DNA from 3 places in the Streptomyces sp. NPDC088116 genome. Region 1 is predicted to be linked to each of the others. Evidence: riboswitches for the same ligand, from Rfam matches in the RefSeq annotation. Region 1 holds a riboswitch; each other region holds the start of a gene.
The links. A riboswitch is a leader RNA that binds a small molecule or an ion and turns the genes downstream of it on or off. The one in region 1 is predicted to bind cobalamin.
Positions count from the first base shown of each region.

Region 2: another riboswitch for cobalamin. It lies ahead of metE (5-methyltetrahydropteroyltriglutamate--homocysteine S-methyltransferase); the one in region 1 lies ahead of ACIOJD_RS12220 (cobalamin biosynthesis protein).
Region 3: another riboswitch for cobalamin. It lies ahead of ACIOJD_RS02105 (ABC transporter substrate-binding protein); the one in region 1 lies ahead of ACIOJD_RS12220 (cobalamin biosynthesis protein).

Region 1 covers NZ_JBIUTF010000002.1:1,358,557-1,363,930, forward strand. The annotation lists gene ACIOJD_RS12215 (cobyric acid synthase) at 1-799, opposite strand, end outside; gene ACIOJD_RS12220 (cobalamin biosynthesis protein) at 796-1,878, opposite strand; cobalamin riboswitch at 1,913-2,058, opposite strand; gene ACIOJD_RS12225 (hypothetical protein) at 2,222-2,473, opposite strand; gene ACIOJD_RS12230 (anion permease) at 2,486-3,763, opposite strand; gene ACIOJD_RS12235 (class II aldolase/adducin family protein) at 3,954-4,616, shown strand; gene ACIOJD_RS12240 (alpha/beta hydrolase) at 4,925-5,374, shown strand, end outside.
Region 2 covers NZ_JBIUTF010000003.1:776,661-782,034, forward strand. The annotation lists gene metE (5-methyltetrahydropteroyltriglutamate--homocysteine S-methyltransferase) at 1-1,636, opposite strand, end outside; cobalamin riboswitch at 1,799-1,999, opposite strand; gene ACIOJD_RS15665 (hypothetical protein) at 2,193-2,633, opposite strand; gene ACIOJD_RS15670 (cytochrome P450) at 2,849-4,042, shown strand; gene ACIOJD_RS15675 (TetR/AcrR family transcriptional regulator) at 4,039-4,710, shown strand; gene ACIOJD_RS15680 (ferredoxin) at 4,707-4,907, shown strand; gene ACIOJD_RS15685 (cytochrome P450) at 5,029-5,374, shown strand, end outside.
Region 3 covers NZ_JBIUTF010000001.1:481,003-486,376, reverse strand. The annotation lists gene ACIOJD_RS02120 (sensor histidine kinase) at 1-335, shown strand, start outside; gene ACIOJD_RS02115 (hypothetical protein) at 541-1,776, shown strand; gene ACIOJD_RS02110 (DNA-binding response regulator) at 1,854-2,510, opposite strand; cobalamin riboswitch at 2,570-2,756, shown strand; gene ACIOJD_RS02105 (ABC transporter substrate-binding protein) at 2,795-3,949, shown strand; gene ACIOJD_RS02100 (FecCD family ABC transporter permease) at 4,105-5,112, shown strand; gene ACIOJD_RS02095 (ABC transporter ATP-binding protein) at 5,109-5,374, shown strand, end outside.

The DNA.
Region 1 (5,374 bases):
GCAGCACGTCCTCGCCGTACGGGGGAGCCACCAGGGACTCGCGTACGGCGCCGCGCATCGACACCCGCAGCCCGTCCTCCTCGTCGATGCCCAGCCCGTGCCGCCACGGGAGCACCCCCAGCGTGGACCGTCCCGTCAGCCCGCGGAGCATCTCCAGGCCCGGCTCCAGCAGCGACACATCGCCCCGGAACTTGTTGACGAGATAACCCGCGATCAGATCCTGGTCCTCGGGGCTCAGCAGCGCGGTCGTCCCGAAGAACGAGGCGAAGACTCCACCCCGGTCGATGTCCCCGACCACGACCACCGGCAGCCGCGCGGCCCGTGCGATGCCCATGTTCACGATGTCGGTACGGCGCAGATTGATCTCGGCCGGACTGCCAGCCCCCTCACAGATCACCGCGTCATACGTGCCCCGCAGCTCCTCCAGGCATTCCAGGACAGGACCGAGCAGGGCTTCCTGCCGGCCGCCGTGGTATCCCTTGGCACTCAGCTCGCCCACCGGCCGCCCCATCAGCACCACTTGGCTGCTGCGGTCGCTGCCCGGCTTGAGCAGGACGGGATTCATCAGCGCGGTCGGCTCCACCCGGGCCGCCTGGGCCTGCATCGCCTGCGCCCGCCCGATCTCCGCGCCCTCGCGCGTCACGAACGAGTTCAGGGACATGTTCTGCCCCTTGAAGGGCGCCACCTTCACGCCCCGGCGTACGAGCCAGCGGCAGATCCCCGCCGTGACCACGCTCTTGCCCGCGTCGGAGGTGGTCCCGGCTATCAGCAGCCCGCCGCCGCGCCCGCCCCGGCTCATCCCCGCACCTTTCCCGAAGTCCTGTGCCGCAGGGCGCCGTACGCGAACCGCCCAGCGACGCACACCGCGAGCGCGAGGGCGTTCACCCGGCCCGACAGGCGCACGGCCCGCTCGATGTCCGCGACCTCGACAGGCCGCCCCGCGTCGTTCAGTACGGGCCGGTGCTCCACCCGCCCGCCGTACGCCAGCGTCCCCCCGAGCCGTACGCCCAGCGCCCCGGCGAACGAGGCTTCCACCGGGCCCGCGTTGGGGCTCGGATGCGTACGGGCGTCCCGCCGCAGCGCGCGCAGCGCGCCGCGCGGATCGCCGCCCGCCACAACGGTCAGCGCGGCGGTCAGCCGGGCCCCGGGCCAGCCGACGACATCGTCCAGCCGGGCCGAGGCCCAGCCGAACCGGAGGTACGTGGGCGACCGGTGCCCCACCATCGCGTCCAGGGTGTTCACCGCGCGGAACCCGACCAGCCCCGGCACTCCCGCGACCGCTCCCCACACCAGCGCGCCCACGACCGCGTCGGAGGTGTTCTCGGCGACGGACTCCACTACGGCCCGCGCGATCTGCGGTCCGTCGAGCGCCTGCGGGTCGCGCCCGCACAGATGAGGCAGTCGTTCCCTGGCCACATCGATGTCCCCGGCGGCGAGTGCCCCGCCGATGGCGCGGGCCTCCCGGCCCAGCGTGGTGCCGCCGACGACGGTCCAGGTGGCGGCGGCGGTCAGCGCGACGGACGCGAGGGAAGAGGCGGACGCGAAGGAAGGGGGAGCCGTGCTGGAAGGGGCGGCCGTGCCCGCAGGGACGGACACGGCGGAGGAGCCGGTGCGACCACCCCGTACCCCTCGTACCCCTCGGGTCCCTCGGGCCGCGAGCGCCGCGATTCCGGCGGCGCCACCGGCGCACACAGCGGTGTGCAGCGCGCCCCACCCACGGTGGTCGCGCCACAGCGTCCGCTCAACAGCCCCCGCGGCCCTGCCGAACGCGGCGACCGGATGCCCCCGGCGCGGATCGCCGAACAGCCGGTCGCCCAGGAGGCCGAGGGCGGCGCCGTAGGCGAAGACCCGATCGGCGGCCGAACCGCAGCCAGGCATGGCGAATTGTGTCCTCACTCAGGGTCCGCGCCCTGGCTCGACGTGACGCGGCGGCAAGAGTTCCTGGCTCCTGGAGACGTGGCTCGCAGTGACAGTGGCGGGACCGCGCCGGATTCGCACCGGCTTCCTCTTCCATGCCGCCGTGTATGGCCTCGGCAGTCCACCACGGTGCGCGACACCCGTCAACTCCTCCCTGACCTGCGACGGGACAGTGTGCCGAGCCCCACATGACGCACGACACCACCGGTTGCCCGCGCTCCGGCGAGGGCCGGTCGAATAAGCCGGTCCCGACGCACCCGAAGTGCGCCGGGACCGGCTGGTGTTGTCTCAGGCCGAGGGGAACTCAGGCCACGATCATGTAGATGCCGTACGCCACGGCCGCCGCGCACAGCGCGAAGCAGGCGTACGCGCCCGCGCGCGCCAGAGCCACGGAGCCGCCCGTGCGTACGGAGCCGTCCGCGCCCTGAGCCACCGTCCCCGCGGTCTCCCCCTTGGCGAGGCCCACGATGCCGAGGGTGAACAGGCCCACGAGGCCGACCGTGGCCAGCAGGCTGACGCCGAAGACGGAACCGAGGGCCGCCCAGTCGATGTTCATGCGGTTCTTCCCTTACACCGAGGCGGTTCGCGTCGGCTCGCCGACGGGGCCCGCGGGGGCCTGGATGGTGGTGGAGAGGTCCTGGGCGGGCGTGCCGGCCGTGCTGGGCGGCGGGGAGACGGCCGCGACGGCGGTGGTCACGGCACCGGGCGTGGTCCCGGCGTCCGGTCCCGTTCCGTCCGTCCCGGTCCCGCCCGGTGTGACGTTGGTGTGGTCGACCGGGCGGCGGCGCGACGCGAACCAGATCGCGGCGGAGAACGCGACGAGCAGTACGGCGACGACCGCGACGCCCCAGGTGCCCTGTCCGGTCAGGAACTCCGCACCGGCGGCGACCAGACCGGCGGCGGGCAGCGTCAGGCACCAGGCGACGAACATCCGGGTGGCGGTGGACCAGCGGACCACCCCGCCCTTGCGCCCCAGGCCCGCGCCCATCACGGCGCCGGAGCAGGACTGGGTCGTGGAGAGCGAGAAGCCCAGGTGGGAAGAGGCCAGGATGACCGTCGCGGCGCTGGTCTGGGCGGCGAAGCCCTGCTGCGGCCGGAGGTCGGTGAGCCCGCTGCCCATGGTGCGGATGATGCGCCAGCCGCCCAGGTACGTACCGAGCGCGATCGCGATACCGGCGGAGACGATGACCCACAGCGGCGGGTTGGAGCCGGGGGCGAGCACGCCGCCGGTGACCAGCGCGAGGGTGATGACGCCCATGGTCTTCTGCGCGTCGTTGGTGCCGTGGGCGAGCGAGACGAGACCGGCGGAGGCGATCTGTCCGGCGCGGAAGCCCTTGGCGGTCGCCTTGTCGTCCGTACGACGGCCGATCCGGTAGGTCAGCCGGGTGGCGAGGAGCGCGGCGAGACCGGCGACGACCGGCGCGGCGAGCGCGGGGATCAGGACCTTCGTGATGACGACCCCGCCGTTGACCCCGGAGGTGCCGACGGACATCAGGGTGGCGCCGATGAGGCCGCCGAAGAGTGCGTGGGAGGAACTCGACGGCAGGCCGAGCAGCCAGGTGAAGAGGTTCCAGAGGATGGCGCCGACGAGCGCCGCGAAGATGACTTCCGTCTGTATGCCCTGTTCGTTGATGAGCCCGCCGGAGATCGTCTTGGCGACCTCCACGGACAGGAACGCGCCGACGAGATTCAGGACGGCCGACATGGCCACCGCTGTCTTGGGCTTCAGGGCGCCGGTCGAGATGGTCGTCGCCATCGCGTTGGCGGTGTCGTGGAAACCGTTCGTGAAATCGAACACGAGAGCTGTCACGATCACAATCGCGAGCAGCAGGGTGATGTGTTCCATTTACCCAGGCAATCGTTGGACGTCAGTGGCCTTGGTGAACGTAAGGAGTCAGGGTGAACGGAAGATGAACTGAGCGGGACTTCGGGGTGACCCTAATGGAGTGTCCTCGGCAGACCCGCGACCGCCGCCGGATCGAGCCCGACTGGCGCCGGGGGAGCGCTCGTTCGGCGCAGCCTGACAGGATTTCACCATGACGAATCAGCAGCGGCAGGAAGCAGTCGGACAGGCTTGGCGGGACCTGGTGGCCACGGCCGTCAGGACGGCGTCGGAAGGCCTCGTCGTCGGAACCTCGGGCAATGTCTCGGTACGGGTCGGGGACCTGGTCCTGGTCACACCGAGCGGGGTGCCGTACGAGCGGCTCGGCCCCGACGACGCGATAGCCGTCGACCTCGAAGGGCGGCAGGTCCTCGGCGAACTCACCCCCACCAGCGAACTGCCCATGCACCTCGCCGTCTACCGCGCCACCTCCGCGACCGCCGTGGTCCACACCCACGCGGTCCACGCCACCGCCGTCTCCACCCTCGTCCCCGAACTGCCCCTGATCCACTACATGTCGGCGGCCTTCGGCGGCGCCGTCCGGGTCGCTCCGTACGCCCTGTACGGCACGGACGAACTCGCTGACAACATGCTCCACGCCCTGCGCGACCGCACCGCAGTCCTGCTCCAGAACCACGGCACGGTCACCTACGGCGACACCCTCGACCAGGCCTACGACCGTACGGCCCAGCTGGAGTGGATGTGCCGTCTCTGGCTCACCGCCGGGGCCGTCCCCGGCCACACACCCACGCTCCTGTCCGAGGCCCAGGTGCGGGAGACCGGGGAGAAGCTGAAGGGCTACGGCCAGCGCGGCTGAGCGGCCGGTGCCCGGCCGGAGGCCGCCTGTCCTCGGGACGAGCCCGGCCGGGGACGCGAGCCGCCCCCGGCCGGGCTCGGGAGGCGAGCCGCCCCCGGCCGGGGGCCCTCCCTGCGGCCCCGGCATCCGGCTGCCCCGTACCCCAGTAGTCCCGTACCCCAGCGGTCCCGTACCCCAGCGGTCCCGTACCCCAGCGGTCCCGTACCCCCGCAACCCCGTGCACCAGTGGCTTCGTGCCGGGCCCGCCGCCGTACCCCGACGGCCCCCGTCCGCTGGCCGTCGCTAGTGGGCGTGGCGACACTGTGACAGTGCGCCCGGCTACAGCGACGGCAGCGGCCGTCTCCACAGTGCTCGGGGTCGGCGCGGCTGCGGTCGCGGCCGGCCGGTACGCCGGCGATGCCGCGCTCAAGGCACCGCCCGGACGGCCCCTGCCCAGCGACCCCCGTCTCACCGTGCACGCCACGGCCGCCGGACAGGTCACCCTGACCCGCAGCCTCGCGTCCCTGCGCCCCGGCACGTACGGCCTCGAAGGACCCGGCGTCCACGCGGTCGTCGGCCCCGTACTGGGCGGCGTCGAGCACGCCGCCCACACCGTCGTACGGCGGCTGGTACGGGTCGGTCACGGCAGCCTCGTCGCCGGCTCGCGCGTACGCCTCACCCCGAAGGTGCACAGCGGCGACCCCGCCACCGCGCTCGGCCTCGCCCACAAGGACGTGTGGATCCCGGGCGAACTCGGCTCCCTGCCCGCCTGGTTCGTG
Region 2 (5,374 bases), on a different contig from region 1:
GTTCGGGGCGGGAGATGTCGCCGGCCAGGACGGGCGGGCGGACGTAGCGGGTGCCGTACGACTGCACCCAGCCGTGCTGGGTGGCGAGGTAGCCGGTGAGCTGTTCGGCGAAGTACTGCACCATGTCGTTGCGTTCGGGTTCGCCGTGCACCAGGACGTCGATCCCGGTCCTCTCCTGGAAGGAGATGACCTCGCGGATCTCGTCCTCGATGCGCTGTTCGTACCCCGTGGTGTCGATCCGCCCCGCGCGCAAGTCCGCGCGGGCCGTGCGCAGTTCAGCGGTCTGCGGGAACGAGCCGATGGTGGTCGTCGGCAGCAGCGGCAGCTTGAGGTGGGCGCGCTGGGCGGCGGCACGCTCGGTGTACGGCTGGGAGCGACGGCCGTCGGCGTCGGTGACGGCTGAGGTCCTGGCCCGTACGGCCGGATCATGGGTGATCGCGGAGTTGGCGCGGGAGACGAGATCGGCGCGGTTGGCGGCGATCTCCGCGGTGATGGCTCCGGTTCCCTGGGCCAGTCCCTTGGCCAGGGTGACGATTTCGGTGGTCTTCTGCCGGGCGAAGGCGAGCCAGCGCAGGATCTGCGGGTCGATGTCCCGCTCGGCCGCGGTGTCGAGCGGTACGTGCAGGAGCGAGCAGGAGGCCGCCACGTCGACCCGGTCGGCCAGACCGAGGAGCGTCCCCAGAGTGGACAGGGACTTCTCGAAGTTGTTGATCCAGATGTTGCGGCCGTTGACGACGCCCGCGACGAGGCGCTTGCCGGGCAGTCCGCCGACGGCGGCGAGGTCTTCGAGGTTGGCGGCGGCCGCCTCGGTGAAGTCGAGCGCCAGGCCCTCGACCGGTGCCTTCGCCAGGACGGGAAGGGCCTCGCCGAGACGGTCGAAGTAGGAGGCGACGAGCAGCTTCGGACGGTCGGTCAGGCCGCCGAGTTCACGGTAGGCGCGGGCGGCGGTGTTCAACTCGGCGCGCGTGCGGTCCTGGACGAGCGCGGGCTCGTCGAGCTGGACCCACTCGGCGCCGGTGGCACGCAGGTCCGCGAGGACCTCGGCGTAGACGGGCAGCAGCCGGTCCAGCAGGGTCAGCGGTTCGAAATCGGCCGCCACGCCGGGGGCGGGCTTGGCGAGCAGAAGATAGGTGACGGGGCCGACGAGGACCGGGCGGGCCGTGTGCCCGAGCGTGATGGCCTCCGTCAGCTCGGCGACCTGCTTGGCGGAGTCGGCGGTGAAGACGGTGTCGGGGCCCAGCTCCGGGACGAGGTAGTGGTAGTTGGTGTCGAACCACTTGGTCATCTCCAGCGGCGCCACGTCCTGGGTGCCGCGGGCCATCGCGAAGTAGCCGTCGAGTGCGCCGGCCGTGACCGCGTCACGGTGTCGCTCGGGTACGGCACCGACCATGACGCTGGTGTCCAGGACATGGTCGTAGTACGAGAAGTCGCCGGTCGGCACCTCGTGGACGCCGGCGTCCACCAACTGCTGCCAGTTGGCCCGGCGCAGGTCTGCCGCCGTCTCCCGGAGGGCCTGGGCGGTGACGCGGCCCTTCCAATAACCCTCGATGGACTTCTTCAGTTCCCGGTTCGGGCCCTGGCGGGGGTAGCCGTACACGGTGGCCCGTGCTGCCGCGGCCGCGGACTTCGCTGTCACGGAAATCTCCTTCGCGAGATGACTCCTTGAGATCCCGGAGACGGGACGCGAGCGCGAAGGGGTGACGAACCCGACGGACCCATGTCACGCCTGGGGCGCGCTCGTCCGTCTGGTATGTACGCCGACCCGCCCACGAGGTCACCGGGATATCCGTACGCGATCGGTCACGTACGGGCAACGGGCAGGTCTTCGGACTCGCGGGCACATCTGCCGAGGCAGATTCCTACTGGCCGTCGCTTCCCGGATCCGAGGCCGGATCCAGTGCGTATGACGGCGGTCGTTCCCGCTCACCGCTGCGGGGCAGTCCCGGATTCCCACCGGGTTCCCTCTTACGACGCGCCTGCCTGGCGGACAGGGCGAACCAGCTGCACCCGCCAGCCTAGGGCGTAGCCAACCCCTTGGTCGCCCCCGCCCCTGTTCCGGAAGGTGACATGAGACACGGGATCCGCGCCGAGGAGGGGGAAAACGCAAGGTCACAGCGGATCAGGAGGCCACGGCCCCGGCTCGCAGGGTCATCAGGCCCCGGTGTCCGGGGGGGCGGGCGCGGCGAGGGAGTTCACGTGCTGAAGGGCTGGAAGTGGACGAGGGCGGTGGCCCCCTCCTCGTACTCCACGGTCAGGTCGAACGCCACCGCGCCGCCGTCGGCATAAGGGTCCAGGGTCAGGTTGCCGCAGGCGTCGACGGTCTCCGGGGGGCCGGAGCAGTCCGATGTCATCTTCATGTCGGGACAGGCCGAAGTCAGCCATGTGCCGAGGCGGGCGCGGGAGATCCGGAACCTGACGTCGTACCGCGTGTCCTGTGCTCCCATGACCTCGCACTTCGCCTCGGACGCTCCGGCCGGCAACCCGCTCTGGTCGGCGAAGCGCATCGCTTCCTCGCACGAGACCGACTGCCGCCTCGCGACCACGTCGTCGTCCGTCAGGTCGGCGATGACCTGCCAGGCCGGCCGGCCCATGCCGACGGCCGGCGCCCCCAGCAGCCAGGTCCGCATTTTCATGATCCGCCTCGACTCCGACTCGCCCCAAGGGCATGGACTTGCCTGGTTGTTGAGGACGAGCGACCGGGAGGGACGGTTCCTCTCGACCGCCCGTCGCGTTCAGGCGAGCGCGACTTAAATCAGTCGGTTGACTTACCATGTGGGCTGAGGTTGACTCTGCCCGCCGACACGATCCGAGGAGGCCACAAGTGACCGAAGCCCAAAGCACGGAGACGATGAGCTACCCGATCGTCCCTGCCGCGGCGCTGGAGCCGCCGCCGCAGTGGGCGGAGCTTCGGCAGAGGTGTCCGGTGGCGCGGGTGACGCTGCCGAGTGGTGACGAGGCGGCGCTGCTGACGCGTTACGAGGACGTGCGGACGGCGCTCTCCGACCCGCGTCTGAGTCGCGAGGGGCTGGCCTTGCCCGACGCGGCCCGGGTGTCGGCCGGTGACGCGGCGGACATCTTCAACAGCCCGATGGCGCAGGCGCTCAACGCCGAGGGCCATGACCGCTGGCGGCGCATGGTCGGCAAGTGGTTCACGGCCAAGCGGATGTCGGCACTGCGGCCGAGCATGGAGGCCATGACCGACCAGCTCATCGACGAGATGCTGGAACACGGCCGGCCGGCGGACCTGGTGACGCATCTGGCCTTCCCGCTTCCGGTGTTCGTCATCTGCACCATGCTGGGCGTGCCGGAGTGCGACCGGGACCGGTTCAAGAGCTGGTCCGACACCTTCTTGAACATGACCCGGTACACGCGTGCCGAGACGGAGGCGGCGCATCAGGACTTCGCCGATTACATGGCGCATCTGATCGACGGCAAGCGCACGGAACCCGGGGACGACCTCCTCAGCCTTCTCATGGACGGCGCGGACGCGGAGGGCGAACCGATGTCCGAGGCCGGGCTGGTGGCCACGGGGCAGGCGCTCCTGCTCGCCGGTCATGAGACCACAGCGGGCTTCATCTCGATGATGACGGCGCACCTGCTGTCCGACCGCCGGCGCTGGGAGCGCTTGCTGGCCGACCCGTCACTGACCCGCAAGGCGGTGGAGGAGGTACTGCGGTTCGACCCGAACGGCAGCGGCTTCGGCATGCTCCGGTACGTGCACGAGGACACCGAACTCTCCGGCGGTGTGGTGCCGCGCGGCACCACCGTGGTGTGCAGCATGGCCGCGGCCAACCGCGACGAGAGCGCCTGGGAGGGAGCGGCCGACATGGACCTCGGCCGCTCTCCCAATCCCCACCTCACCTTCGGCGCCGGGTCTCACTCCTGCCTCGGACAGCCGCTGGCCCGCACCGAGTTGCAGGCCGTGCTCACCGTCCTGCTGCGTCGGCTGCCCACACTCGATCTCGCCGTCGGCACCCACGACCTGCGCCGCCACGAGGGCCTGCTCACCACCCCGCTGCGTGAACTGCCGGTGACCTGGTGAGCGACAGGACCGCTCGGGCCGACCGCGTCGCCGAGACCCGCGAGGCGATCATGTCGGCCGCGGAACGACTCTTCGCCGAACACGGACTGATCGCGGTGTCGAACCGCCAGATCGGCGAGGCGGCGGGGCAGGGCAACGTCACCGCCGTCAGCTACCACTTCGGCGCCAAGGCGGGCCTCGTACGCGCCGTCATGAGCAAGCACAGCGAGAAGGTCGAACGGATCCGGCAGCGGCATCTGGACGAGATCGGCGACAGCCACGACCTACGGGACTGGGTCGGCTGCCTGGTGCGCCCCGTGCCGGAACATCTCGGCTCGCTCGGCATCCCGTCCTGGTACGCCCGCTTCGCCGTGCAGGTCATGACCGACCCGCTGATGCGCGCGATGACCACCGACGAGGCCCTCACCAGGGAGCCCCTGCGGCAGACCCTCGACGGCCTCGGTCGGCTCCTCGAAGCGGTACCCGCCCCGGTGCGGGTCGAACGCGGAGCCATGGCCCGTCATTTGATCGTCCACACCTGCGCGGAGCGGGAACGCGCCCTGGCCGAGGGCACCGCCTTGCTGCACTCCTCGTGGGAGCGCACCGCCGACGCGCTGACCGACGCGATCGTCGGTCTGCTCACCGCACCCGTCTCCCCTCACCACGACCTGGAGCCGAACCGACCATGAAGATCACTGTGGATGAAGAGAAGTGCTGCGGCGCCGGGCAGTGCGTGCTGATCGCACCGGAGGTGTTCGATCAGCGGGACGAGGACGGCGTCGTCGTCCTCCTCGACGCCGAACCGCCCGAGGAGCGGTACACGGCCGTCCGGGAGTCCGCGAGCGTGTGCCCCGCCGCCGCCATCCAGCTCGACGAGGTCTCGTGAGCGCACCCGGGAACGTGCTTCGCGATCGGCTGCGGTCGGCGGCCGAGCGGCCGACCGGCATCGCGCGAGCACCGGCAGCGGGGAGGCACGCTTCCGCCCCGTTCCCGCCGATCAACGGAGGATGACAATGCCCACCCCCGCTACGGCCGACGCCGAGATCCCCGACTTCCCCCCACCGCGTTCCGCGGCCTGCCCCTTCGATCCGTCACCCGAACTGCGTGGTCTGGCCCGGTACGGTCCGCTGACCAAGGTCCGCTCCTGGGGCGACAGCACACCCTGGGTGGTGACCACCCACGCCGAGCAGAAGGCACTGCTCTCCGACGCCCGGCTGAGCGCGGACTTCTCCAACCCCGGCTTCCCCAGCCCGGTCGCCCACCGGGGCGAAGGGGGAACCGACCTGAGTTTCGTCGGACTCGACGACCCGGAACACGCCCGGCTGCGCCGCATGGTCAGCGGTGTCTTCACCA
Region 3 (5,374 bases), on a different contig from region 1:
CCCTGTCCGTACGGGCCGAGTTCGACGGCTCGCTCGGCCTGATGTGGCGGCCGGCCGCCGTGGCGCTCCGGGGGAGCCTGGGAGAGGCGCTGCGCAATGTGGCCCGGCACGCGGGTGTCGGCTCGGCGACCGTGACGGCGAGCCGGGAGGGCGACACCGTCACCGTCACCATCAGCGACGACGGCGTCGGTTTCGATACGGCCCAGGTGCCGCCGCACTGCCAGGGGCTGGCGCGCTCGGTCGTCGAGCGGATGGCCGCCGTCGGCGGCAGGGCCACGGTCGACTCCGGGCTCCGGCGGGGCACGGCCGTACGGCTGGAGTGGCCGCATGTCTGATGCGCGCGGGCCCGATGCTCCGAGGGACGCGAGAGAGCTGAGGGACGCGAGAGAGCTGAGGGACGCGAGAGAGCTGAGGGACGCGAGAGACACGACGAATCAGAGCAACGCGACGGATCAGAGCAACGCGACGAATCAGAGCAACGCGACGGATCAGAGCAACGCGACGGATCAGAGGTACCCGATGGCTCCGACGGAAGGGGGAGTGGCCAGAGAAACGGATGAGGACAAGGGCGCGGACGGGGAATCCGATCCCACGACCGACCGGATCGCCGACAGCATGCGCGGTGCGCTGCGGCTGGCCGGACTGATCATCCTCTCGGCGATCCACTTCGGACTGGCGCTGCCCGCGCTCCTCGCCAACCTCGGCAATTACCGGCACGCCTGGGTGCAGCTCACCGCGTTCGGGCTGCTGACGCTCGTCATCGTGGTGGACGCGCTCCTCGGAGCGGCCGGCCGCCGCAGGCCACGGTGGTGGGTGGTGGCGGGCCTGGTCTCCGCTCTGGCGGTGGCGGTCGTCGCCACGAGCCAGCTGCCGGGCACGTACTTCCTCGCGACCCCGCACTGGACGTTCCTGGAGATCGGCTGGTTCGGCGTCCTGCTGCTGTTCGACGCCGGACTGAACGCGACGCTGCTCTTCGTCGGCGGCCATGTCGCCGTCACGCTCGTACAGTTGCTGCTCGCCGGGACCCCGTCACGCCAGGTCGCGGCGGGGATGGCCGTCAGCGCCCTGGCCATCTGCGCGTTCCAGATCGCGGCCGCGGTGATGGCGAGGCTGCTGCGGGACTGCGCGGCGACGGCCGGTGCCACGGCGCGCGAGCAGGAGCGGGTCCGTACGGAAGCCGCGATCTCCGCCCAGGTCCATGCCGACCAGCGGTCGCGCTACCGCGAACTGGGCCGCTCCGTACTGCCGTTGCTGACCGGGCTGGCCGACGGGTCCCTCGAACCGGGGGACGAGCGGGTCCGGCGCCGGAGCGCCTTCGAAGCCGCCCGGCTGCGGCGGCTCTTCGCCGAACGGGACCACGCGGCCGACCCGCTGATCCATGAACTCCGGGCCGGTATCGGTGTCGCCGAACGCCACGGCGTCGATGTGCAGCTCGCCGTACGGGGAGCGTCGGCCCCGGTGCCCCGGCACCTGCGCCGCGCGCTGACCGAGCCCGTCCTGGCCGCGCTCGCGACGGCGCGCCACAGCGCGCGGGCCACTGTCGTGCGCGGCGGCGGGCTGGTACGGGTGAGCGTGGTGACCGACGCGCCCGGGACGGACATCCCGGAGCCCGCCGAGCCCGGCATCCGCGTGCGTACGGTACGGAGCCAGGGACGGCTCCTGGTCGAGGCGTCCTACGCGCTCCACATGGAGAGCGACCCCCTGGGCGAGCCCAGGACCGCATCACCGCCCCTGGCCCACACCCGGCCACAGGCCCAGACCCCGTCCCAGGCATAGGAGCGGCGACGATCCCGTCCTGGCCCCTCGCCCGTCGCCCATCACGTCACCGCTAGGGCCTGTCCGGCGGACAGGCCCTACAGCTCGTCCAACGACGTCAGTCCGTCCTGAATGGCCCGCGCGACCAGATTCGCCTTCGTCGTCGCCGGCCGCCCCGCGTTGGCGTACTTGATCCGTACCCGCTCCAGGTAGGTGTTCACCGTACGGACGGAGAGACCGAGGCTCGCCCCGACCATGGCCTTGGACTCCGACTGGAACCACTCCAGGAGCACCTCCACCTCACGCGGGGTCAGCGCGGGGCGGCCCTTCCTCGCGTCGCTGCCGAAAGCACCGGCCAGTGCCGGGGGCGTGTAGGGACGGCAGTCGGCCGCCGCCAGCGTGGCCGCCATGAGGTGGTTCTCCCCCTCGGCCTTCGTCAGATACGTGAAGGCCCCCAGGTCCAGGCAGGTCAGCGCGGTCTCCTGACTGTCCTGCATCGTGTAGACGATCACTTGCCGTTCCTGCGCGACCAGTTGCTTCAGCTCGGGGTACGCGGGCACCCCGTGGGAGAGCTGAAGGTCCAGCACCACCACGTCCGCGTCCCGGCCGGCCCCGCTCATGGCCACCGAGAGGCAGGGCCCCTTGGCGGTCACGGTGATCGGCCGCCGCGACGCGGCGTACCAGGACTCGATCCCGGCGAGGACGACAGGATGGTCGTCGATCAGCACGACGCTCACTGGCTCGTTTTCCGGCATGTCCCATAGTCCCTCCGACCGGTGCTCCGGCGGACCCGGCCGAGGCCGAAAACCTCCTGTGATAGCTTGCCGAGGCCAGTCGAACCCATGTACGTGGGTCAGGGAATCCGGTGCGAATCCGGAACTGACGCGCAGCGGTAAGGGTGACGGGCGCGGCATCGGCCACTGGACAGTTGAGCTGTCCGGGAAGGCGTCTCGCCCGGGGGATCCCGAGTCCGAAGACCTGCTGGCGGCCTCCGCCCTCGTCCTGTGGCGGGGGAGCACCGTACGACTGGGCTCCGCGCATGGGCCCTCGACGCAGAGGAACTGCCGTGCCGCTCGCGCGCCCCGCCCGTGCCCGTACCTCCGTTCGCCACACCATCCTCTTCCTTGCCGGGGCGGTGCTCCTGACGGCCTGCGGCGGCGGGGGCTCCTCCGGGAAGGCGGCCGATTCCGGGACGTCCCCATCCGGCGGTGCGGCCACCGGATACCCGCGCACACTCGACAACTGCGGACAGAAGGTACGGGTCGACGCGCCGCCGCGCCGTGCCGTCTCGCTCAATCAGGGCACGACGGAGATCATGCTCTCCCTCGGTCTCGCCGACCGGATGGTGGGCACCGCCACCTGGACCGACCCGCTGCTGAAGGGGCTGGAGAAGCCCAACGCCGGCGTGAAGCGGCTGGCGGACAACGCCCCCTCCTTCGAGAAGGTCCTGGACACCGAGCCCGACTTCGTGGCCTCCTCGTTCGAATCGACGCTGGGCAAGGGCGGTGTGGCCACGCGCCCGCAGTTCGAGGAGCTGGGCGTACCCACGTATGTCTCCCCGTCCGACTGCACCAAGGACAACAGCGGCGACGGCGACGGAGTCCGTACGACCTCGCTCACCATGGACGACGTCTACGGCGAGGTACGCGACCTGGCCAAGGTCTTCGGCGTCGAGGAGCGGGGCGAGAAGGTGGTCGCCGGGCTCAAGGGCCGGATGGCGAAGGCCACGGCCGGGATCGACGCCGCGACGGGCGGGAAGTCCGGGAAGGCCCCGAAGGGCGCGGAGGGCGGGACGGCCGGAAAGGCCACCCTCCTCTACTGGTTCGCCAACTCCGAGTCGCCGTACATGGGCGGCTGCTGCGGCGCTCCCGGCATCATCACCAACGCCGTCGGGGCGAAGAACGTCTTCGACGACAACCACGAGGAGTGGCCCCAGATCAACTGGGAGACGGTCGCGGACCGCAACCCTGGCGTTCTGGTGATCGGCGACCTCACCCGTAAGTCGGAGACGGCCGAGACCGCCGAGAAGAAGATCGAGTTCCTGGAGTCCAATCCGGCCACCCGGAACATGGACGCCGTCAGGCACAAGCGCTACGTCCTGCTCAGCGGCCAGGCCATGAACCCGACCATCCGAACGGTCGAGGGCGTCGAGAAGGTCGCGGCGAAGCTGCGCGAGATCGCGCCCGCGAAGTGACGGTCGAACGTACGGAGCGGCCCCGGGAGGCTACGGCGGCTGAGGGGGTTCCTGAGGTGTCGGGGTCTCTGGAGGCGTCGGGGGCATCGGAGGCCCAGGAGGTACGCGGTCCGGGCCCGGATGGTCCAGGCGTACACGGCCCCGGCGTACGCCGGTTGCGGCACGGCCTCCTCTGGGCCTGCGGGGTCGCCGGGCTGTTCCTCTCCGTCGCCGTCGCGATCACCATCGGACCCGCGAACATCCGCGTCGGCGACGTCTGGTCCGTGGTGGCCACCCATATCGGATGGGGCGATTCCGGCCTCACACCGATCCGGGACGGGATCGTCTGGAACCTGCGGCTGCCCCGCACCCTGCTCGCCGCCGTCTGCGGCGCCGGACTCGCGGTGTGCGGGGCGGTCATGCAGTCCCTGCTCCGTAACCCGCTCGCCGACCCCTTCGTGCTGGGAGTCTCCTCGGGGGCTTCGACCGGCGCGGTCGTGGTCGTCGTGCTCGGTGTCGGCGGCGGGGCGCTGTCCATCTCGGGCGGCGCGTTCCTCGGCGCCCTGTGCTCGTTCGCGCTGGTGCTGCTGCTCAGCCATACCCTCGGCGGCACGGTGGACCGGGTGGTGCTCTCCGGAGTCGCCGCGATGCAGCTCTTCTCGGCCCTGACCTCCTTCATCGTGATGACGGCGGCGGACGCGGAGACCACCCGGGGCGTGCTGTTCTGGCTGCTCGGATCGCTCAGCGGCGCCGGGTGGACCGATGTGTGGGTCTGCCTGGCGGTGCTCGCGGTGGCGCTGCTGGTGTGTCTCGGGTACGCGCGGACGCTCGACGCGTTCGCGTTCGGCCAGGACGCGGCGGCGACGCTGGGCGTCTCGGTGGCCCGTACCCGTGTGGTGCTGCTGTGCGTGACCGCGCTGCTGACGGCGGCGCTGGTCAGCTCGGCCGGGGCCATCGGCTTCGTCGGCCTCGTACTGCCGCACGCCGCCCGTGCGCTGGCCGGTCCCGGCCACGGCCGGCTGCTGCCCGTCACCGCGCTGACCGGAGCGGTGTTCCTGGTCTGGGTCGACACCCTGGCCCGTACGGTGCTCGACCCGCAGGAGGTGCCGGTGGGCGTGGTGACCTCGCTGATCGGCGTACCGGCGTTCGTCCTTGTCCTGTACCGGGGCCGGAGAATCCGATGAAGCGGACCACGGACACACGCACGGGTACGGATACGGATACGGATACGGATGCGGTGACCGGCTCGGGCCTCCGCGCCGACCGTGTCTCCCGGACCGCCGGCGGACGCCTGATCGTGGACGGGGTCAGTCTCGCGCCGCCGCCCGGATCCATGGTCGGGCTGCTCGGCCCGAACGGCTCGGGAAAGTCCACCCTGTTGCGCCTGCTCTCCGGCGTCCTCGCCCCCGCCTGCGGCGTCATCACCCTCGACGGCCGCCCGCTCGC